DNA from 2 places in the Schlesneria sphaerica genome. Region 1 is predicted to be linked to the other one. Evidence: riboswitches for the same ligand, from Rfam matches in the RefSeq annotation. Region 1 holds a riboswitch; the other holds the start of a gene.

The links. Region 1 has a riboswitch for cobalamin ahead of ACGY09_RS24945 (DUF1559 domain-containing protein). Riboswitches for the same ligand answer to the same signal wherever they lie in the genome.
Region 2: it holds a riboswitch for cobalamin, as region 1 does, so the genes downstream of both, ACGY09_RS02665 (DUF1559 domain-containing protein) here and ACGY09_RS24945 (DUF1559 domain-containing protein) in region 1, are expected to answer to the same signal.

Annotation. Positions count from the first base shown of each region.
Region 1 is NZ_CP172346.1:6,970,704-6,974,917, forward strand. It holds gene ilvA (threonine ammonia-lyase, biosynthetic) at 144-1,664, shown strand; cobalamin riboswitch at 1,956-2,148, shown strand; gene ACGY09_RS24945 (DUF1559 domain-containing protein) at 2,250-3,236, shown strand; gene ACGY09_RS24950 (DUF4465 domain-containing protein) at 3,604-4,214, shown strand, end outside.
Region 2 is NZ_CP172346.1:735,954-740,167, forward strand. It holds gene ACGY09_RS02660 (hypothetical protein) at 350-835, shown strand; cobalamin riboswitch at 1,402-1,595, shown strand; gene ACGY09_RS02665 (DUF1559 domain-containing protein) at 1,764-2,699, shown strand; gene ACGY09_RS02670 (hypothetical protein) at 2,760-3,116, shown strand; gene ACGY09_RS02675 (DUF6580 family putative transport protein) at 3,250-3,864, shown strand; gene ACGY09_RS02680 (RluA family pseudouridine synthase) at 3,954-4,214, shown strand, end outside.

The sequences.
Region 1 (4,214 bases):
TGCGTGGTCCGGAAGCGACTGCGACACAGGGATGGGCGAAAGCGGGGTATCCCTGTTCTTCGGACGCGACGCCCGGTTAGGATCGCCGTCTGAACCAAAAGGAACCCTGTCCCTTGAAACCGAGGGCCCAAGAAAGCGGCGTCATGAATCCGAGTCTGGTCGAATATCTGCGGCGAATCTTAACCGCGCGTGTCTACGATGTGGCTGTCGAGTCCCCGCTGGAACTGGCATCGCGGCTTTCGTCCCGATTGAAGAATCAGGTCTGGCTGAAACGGGAAGACACCCAGCCCGTCTTCAGTTTTAAACTTCGGGGGGCGTACAACAAGATGGCAAACCTGACGCCTGCCGAACTGGCGCGAGGCGTCGTCTGTGCGTCGGCCGGTAATCACGCGCAAGGAGTCGCCCTCAGTGCGCGACGACTTGGGTGCCGCGCGACGATTGTCATGCCTGTGACGACGCCGCGACTGAAGTCCGACGCGGTCCGAGCACTGGGGGGTGAAGTTGTCCTGCATGGAGACAGTTACTCCGACGCATATGGGCATGCGCTTCAACTTGAATTGAGTGAGGGGCTGGTCTTCGTTCATCCCTTCGATGACCCGGCAGTGATTGCAGGACAGGGAACGATCGGGATGGAGATTCTACGACAGCACCAGCACGCCATTGATGCCGTTTTTGTGGCGATCGGGGGGGGTGGGCTGATTTCAGGAGTCGCCGCCTATATCAAGGCTGTCAGGCCCGAGATCAAGATCATCGGAGTGCAGACGACAGACTCGGATGCCATGATTCAATCCGTCCGTGCGGGCAAGAGAATTCAGCTTCCGGATGTGGGACTCTTTTCTGATGGGACTGCCGTCAAACTGGTGGGAGAAGAAACTTTCAGGCTGACGTCCGAACTGGTAGATGATTTCATCACCGTCGATACCGATGCGGTGTGTGCCGCGATTAAGGACGCATTTGAAGATACACGAAGCGTCCTGGAACCGGCCGGAGCCCTCGGTATTGCGGGGATGAAACAGTACATCGCGAAGAGGAATCTGACAGGTAAGACATTGGTCGCGATTACGTGCGGCGCCAATATGAACTTCGATCGTCTGCGCTTTGTGGCGGAACGGGCAGAAGCAGGGGAAGCGCGAGAAGCGTTGTTTGCGGTTTCGATCCCGGAAGAGCGAGGCAGCTTCAAACGGATGTGTGAAGTCATCGGACAGCGAAGCGTCACTGAGTTCAGCTACCGTATCTCGGATGATCGTGAGGCCCATGTCTTCGTTGGCCTGGTGACGACCGACCGGGCGGAAGCCGCCAGCATCGCAGACGCATTCATCGAGGCGGGATTCAATGCGATCGATCTGGTCGATGATGAACTGTCCAAGGAACACGTCAGGCATATGGTGGGAGGGAGAAGCCGAAACGCCACTGACGAACGCCTGTATCGTTTTCAGTTTCCCGAACGGCCCGGGGCGTTGATGCGGTTTCTGTCCTGTATGCATCCCGATTGGAATATCAGCCTGTTCCATTACCGGAATCAGGGTGCGGACTATGGACGTATTCTGGTCGGGATTCAGGTTCCAGATCGGGACCAACCGTTGTTTCAGCAGTTCGTCCAGACACTCGGCTACCCCTGTATCGACGAGACTCATAACCGCGTCTACCGTTTGTTTCTGCGGTAACAGGGAGATCCGGATCGAGGGCGGAGGGAAGTTACAAAGTCAGCCTCGTTTCAGGTGAGCCGTAAACTGCGAACCCTGTTGCGATCGGTATCGCGTCATGGGCAAGGCCTGCGGCAAGGATCACTTTAGGCCCTGCAATGGGGCTCGACGACCAAGCACTGGGGCCTCGCTTCCCTTCGAGTGGTGACCGCCGGACGACGAAATCAGTTTTTGGTGACCAATAAAGATCTCCATCAGAATAGCGATTTTCTCGGAGCCCACAGGGATTGCCAATCTGTCAATGTTAGTTAGAATCGGCCCGTCTCATTGGGCGTCCGATCAGAAACGATCAGGACAGGAAGCCGGTTAGAACCCGGCACGGGACCGCCGCTGTATACGAGGAGAACTTCGGACATTGTGCCACTGTCGGCTCAGGCTGATGGGAAGGCGTTCGAGGTTCGTTCGACTCGTGAGTCAGAATACGGCCCGGTGAGACGCCATGTGTGATGCTCCGGCCTCAAGCGTCCCTGGAAGGCATGTCCTTGCGCACGGTGCTGCGCTCGTGTCTTTCCGCTGCCGAAGCTGCATGGCGAGAAAGACCCTCACATGCAATCTCTCTTCCTCCGCCGGCGCGCCTTTACGTTAATTGAACTTCTGGTCGTCATTGCCGTCATCTCTGTCCTGATGGGCTTACTGCTTCCCGCAGTCCAACAGGCGCGTGAGGCGGCCCGCAGAATGGACTGTCGAAACCATCTCAAGCAGATCGGGATCGCACTCCATAACTACCATGACATCTATAGTATGTTTCCCAAGGCCGGATTTGCAGCAGGGTTTTCCTCTTCTGCCCAGCTCAAAAATGTCAATCTGATCCGAACTCGAACGATCAGTTGGGGCGTCGCCATCCTTCCCTGTCTGGATCAGGCAGCCCTGTTCAACGAATGGGACATGAACCGTTTTTATCTGGAACCAGAGAACTGGTCCGTCGCCGAAGAGGTCCTGCCCGTTTATCTATGTCCTTCCAGTCGCTCTTCGGATCGAAGAAAGCTGCAAGGGGATAATGCCAATTTTCCTGGAGTCCGATTTGGACGGAGTGACTACGGGGCTAACTACGGAGAACGCGCAATTCGCTGCTTTGGCGAACCGGTCGGATGCCAGGCCCAGAACAATTATGGAAGCAATTCTTATGATTCCCGCGGGCCGTTTACCGTCGTCTCCACAGGTTATCAAAACAACGTTTCGTCCAGAGATGTTATTGACGGACTAACGCAGACCATCTTTGTCGGTGAAGCACCTGAAGCTTTGCACGGGATCTGGGCCGGTCACAAAAATTTCTTCGACCAGTCAGCCCCCATTAACGCGCGCTATAGCCTTTCGTCACAGACGAAATGGCAATCTTGTGTTACGACCGCCAGTAGCAGCACATTAGGGCGGATTGGTTGCGACTTCGGTCAGGAATTTCATAGCTATCACATCGGGGGAGCAAATTTTCTGCTGGGGGATGGCTCTGCCCGTTTCATCAGCGAGACGATTGACCTCAAGGTCTTTGCTGCTCTGCTATCCTACAAGGGGGGAGAGATCGTCGGCGACTATTAATCGCAACGATTATTCGCCTCAGAAATTCTTACTCTAATTCTTAGAAGTGGTATCGAATCAGCGATACCACTGTGGTGTTGCGACAGCTTCTCTTTGAGGCTGTGCACGTCGCTGTGACCGCCCCCTCCAGCCCGTTCATTTCGCTGAGGTGGCAACGGAAACGACTCGAAGTCGCATTCCTATGAGAGCTTTTCTGCAGAAGTCCGCGATGCGGACGCTGCGTTTTTTGTCCGTCGATTACGACCTGGTCTGAACCTCATCGCTCTCGTGTTGCACTGAGAGTCTGTTCTGTCTCAGCGTGCAGCACCGGTGTGTCCAGTGGCCCTTGAAGCGTCGTCGTCGAAGTTTTGGTTGAAAGGTCGGGTTTATGATGTCATTGACTGCGTGTTTTTCGAAATTGGTGCTGTCAGCCGCTATTGTGTCGGCAATGATGTCCGCGGTGAGCGGCGGAGAAATTGTCGCCACATTCCAGGATCTGCCGCTCTCCGCAGGTTCTCACGGGCCTCCGTTTGATGCGGGTGGAGTGGTCGTGCCTGGCGGGTATTCTCCTGAAATCCGGACCGATTTCGTGACGTCGGGTGTCACTTTGTCGAACTTCCAGGACCAAGGGGGATCCGGTTTCTGGCATGGTTTTGCATACTCGAACGAACACAACACAGTCGATGGCGGGTATCTGAATCAATTCAGTGTCTTCGCACCCGGAGATAGCAGTTCCAATCAATTCGGAGTGGCATTCGGATACGATGATGTCTCTCCGAACGTTCTTGATCCAGTTCCTTTCAACCCGATGGATGTGAGCGCCTTAAGAGATCTCCCCCACTTTTCTCTGCCGACGGGGGCGACCATTCTGAGCGCCCAAGTCGCCAACACCACGTACGCGGCACTCTCTATGCTCTGGGGAGATTCGTTTGCGAAAGCTTTCGGAGGTGCGTCAGGAAATGATCCTGACTTTCTGATGCTTTCAGCGTATGGCACTGA
Region 2 (4,214 bases), 930 kb from region 1:
CGGTCACCTTTGGTATCGGACAATGGACGTCCTTCACGGTTCCGAGGATTAGTTCGCAACATCCCTGACGAAAGATGTGCTTTCCTGCTCTTTTTCCGATTCGCCCGGCGTAATCTGCCGATGATCGATGAGAGAGTTTTTCAATGAAAGGAGAGCCAATTGACGAAGCGTGTCCATCGAGGTATCGACTGAGTTGAACGTCTGTTACGCCTTGCGGGAATGAGCCGGTCCTATCAGCTTCGAAACCCGTTTGACCGCACGACGCGGTTCAGCCGGGCCCTGACGCTGGAATACTCGCTGAACACGAATTTGATTGACGGTTACGCCTGTTTTATCGCTTGGGAGAGCCATGTCTTCATCAGCCGCTGGCAAACGAAGTTGGAAATGCCCGGAATGCGGCACGGAAGAACTTCTGTCGGTGACGCAACTCGATCCGATTGCCTGCGACGTCTGTCTCGAGAGAATGCGAGGCGGAAACTCGTCGGGATCAGGAACCCAAACGAGTGGTCCGCTGGGAATCTGGCAGTCACTTCCCGAAATCACAAAACTGGTCATTGTCGCCATCGCCTTTATCACTGGCTTTCTGTTGGGCCTGACTCTTGGCTTCCTGGCCGGGAAGTCGGTCAGTCCTCCTCCTGTTGTCAGCAGCGACAAAGGGACGGCGAGCCCCGCACTCCCCGTTCCCACTGCAAAAGAAGAAGAACGCCCGGATCCTCCCGGACCGGGATACAAGTGGGTGCGCGGACGCCAACGCAAGGATGGAACCCGTGGGCCAGGATACTGGGCCAAGGATCCCCACTACAAAGGGGAGAAAAGTTCGTCGACCAAAAAATAACACCAAGATGCCCTGACCCGAACGTGATGCCCGCTTGCCTGATCACTCGACCTTGCGCTCCTGCGGTGCTCAAGTTTCCTGCTCAGAAAGCGGAAAGAAAGCTTTGCAATTGCCCATTTCACGGGCTACGCTCCATCGGTTTTGGTCAATATGCCGTGCCCCATCAGCGGGCGGATCGCTTTTCGCATCCTTGTAGAGACGAGAATCGAAGTGATTTCGTGTATCGTAGGTTGGTTTTGTTACAAGCATCTTAACAGTTGGGGACGGAAGCTGCTGCGGTTCGTCAACCCTGGCAATAACGGGGTGTAAGGACGTCGCATTGCTGTCGGGCCGACTTCCCCTGGGCCATTCGAGTGAGGCAAAGGCTTCATTGTTTAATGACAGCCGAACGAAGATGCCGGTTTGTCCCGCAACGCTCCCTTTCGTGTAAATGAGAACAGCCTCTGAGGCTTGGTCAAACGGCTTCAGGCTCATCTATGACTGACGTGTTGACGGCAGGCCTGTGAATGGCGCCAGCATCGACCATGTGTCGATTTTACAGTTGCAATTGCCGCTCTACGCGATAGGATTTCCGGCCAGACATGGGTGTCTGTAAACACGTGTTTACAGAAGAATAGGGAAGACGGTGAGAATCCGTCGCGGTCCCGCCGCTGTATCCGGGGACGAACTCCGCAACCGCCACTGAGCCACTCGCTTGGGAAGGCGCGGTCAGTAGTAAGATCCGGTAGCCAGAAGACCTGCCCAGATGTCCGTTCGAATACCAACGAGTTCGCGGCGAACGAAAACGTTGACTCCTGGCCCCACATCCTAGGGGCATTCTACGCAATTTCCCCGCTCCGTTCCGGGTCAGAGGGTGCGCGTTGAGACAGCAGTCGTCACGCTTGCCGTGGATCTCTTGGCGATTACTTCTCGACAACGGAGAATTGTCATGACAGACCGCACGCACACAGTGCGCACGACGCCGGGTTCCTCACTCCCGGGAACCACTCACCTTACCCGCCTGACAGCCCGCAACCGAATTCGACCCGCATTCACGCTGATTGAACTGCTCGTTGTCATCGCCATCATTGCAGTGCTGATTGCGCTTCTGCTTCCAGCCGTTCAACAGGCGCGAGAAGCGGCCCGACGGACCCAATGCAAGAACAACCTCAAGCAACTCGCGTTAGCATTACATAATTATACGGAAACCTATGCAGGCGTCCTTCCGTGCTATCGCATTGATGACGCGAGATTCATTGCGAACGCAGCGGCTTACCCCAGCCTTGGCCAGGCCCGCTTCTGGTTCGGCAATGTCAACTACGACGAGCCAGACCCGCGTAAGCAACTCGACTTCACCAAAGGACCGCTCGCACCTTACACAGAAACCAGTTACGCCACATTCCAGTGCCCCGACTTTGGAGATACGCAGGTCGATTCAACACGGTTCGGCCGGATCTCGTCCGGATATGGATACAACGGTCGATACCTTGGCTACGGCACCAAGTATGATTTCTCGAACTACCCGAATTACACAGTTGGTGCGGACTTCCGGCAGTTGCGCGACGTCCAGCAGATGACTCAGACCGCTGTCTTCGCTGACACTGCTCAAATCGATTACGCCCTGAATCTTCAGGAAATCTGGCTACTGGAACCTCCCAGCCAGAACTTTCCGACGACGCACTTCCGTCATTCCGACTCGGCCAATGTGGCATTTCTCGATGGGCACGTTGAATCGCGGAGCCGTCATTTTCTGGTTCAGGTTCCTGGCACGAATTTCATGTCCGCAGCTCAAGCCAATAAGATGGACGCCAAGCGTATTGGATACATCAGCGACGGAAACCTGTCGGACCCGCTCAAGCGTGATGAGCTTTATGATCGCGAATAAGCGCGAAATGAAGACTTGTTACATAAAGCGATCACCGGCGTTCCGATCAGGAGGATTATCTTGCCAGACAAGCGGGTTTATATAGGCACAGCTCTGGTGCTGCTCGCTGGCGGAGCCATTTACTTTGCCCGGCTTTTTTCCAGTTCGTCCATCATCCCCGATGATCAACTGCAAGAATTTGTCTATGTCGATACAAAAACAGGTGAGGCATTCCTGCTGCGAGCCAGAGCTTCACCGGAGTACAATCCAGAAACTGGAGAGCCGACGCTGATCCCCGGGCTGTACTGTGACCAATGCCGTGCGTGGCGAGCTGTCGGGCCATTGGAAATGTTACAGACCAGTCAATCACGCCCGAGATGTCCGCTCCACAAGTGCCCGTTAACTCAGGATGGACCGCTGCCTGATCCGCTCGAATGATTTTCGGGCATTCACACAAAACTTCGCTCGCGAAAGTTTGCTGTCCTGCTTACACTCTATTCGCGGAAATGGAATGACCTCATTTCTTCCGCGGCGATGAACATCAATTGAAGGGTACGAGATGCAACCACGAATGAAATTTCTATTGGGACTTGTCGCGTTTACGATCGTTCTGCGAGTGGTGCCGTACGTCCTGACTTCGTACGACATCAAGACGGATTCCAATGCTTTTTTCTATCCGTGGAATTTTTCGCCCTTGATGGCCGTATGCCTCTATTCGGGGGCGTATATGAATGACCGCCGCTCCCGCTTCGGCCTGCCCCTGCTCGCACTCCTCGGAAGTGATCTGGCCATCTGGGCTGCCACAGGTCAATTTTCATGGGCGTTCCCCAGCGATCGCTGGTGTGCTTACCTGTGCAATGTCATTGCTGTCGTAATGGGCGCGGGCCTCAATCGCCAGACCGGCCTTTCTCGCGTTGCCTCGGCTGTCCGCCAGGGTGTCTTCGCCGAGGTCCTGTTCTATGTCGTAACGAACTTTGCTTACTTCTACACACAGACCACACCTCCGCACACGGCAGCCGGATTAATGGCCTGTTACGTAGCCGCTCTCCCTTATGTGAAATACTCGCTGTTGAGTACCCTCTTCTATTCAGCCGTTCTGTTCAGCCCACTGGCAGACCGAACGATGCTGGGTAGCGAGCCATCGAGGGACACTCTCGAACCGCTTCAGCCGGTGCAGTCGATCTAGTTTCATCGGCCGAACGTCAATTCCTCTTGGGTCCAGCGTCGGGATTTCGATCGCTGGACCCTGGCTTTTCATCGAACAGTTTCGTCTCTATGCCAGACTCCATCCAGTTTACAGTCACCGAAGATCTCGTTGGCAAAACGGTGCTTGCCGTTTTGCGGGCTGCTGTTCCGGGGGAGTCGTGGTCGAGGCTGCGGCAGCAACTGGCAAAATCACACGTGTCCGTCAACGGGGTTCTTTGTCTTGAAGAGGCTCGTCGACTCAAATTACACGATGTCGTCGCGCTGAGTTCTCGTCCCGTGGCGACTCCCAGACCGAGTGACGTAGAGATCCTCTTCCTGGACCCGCACGTT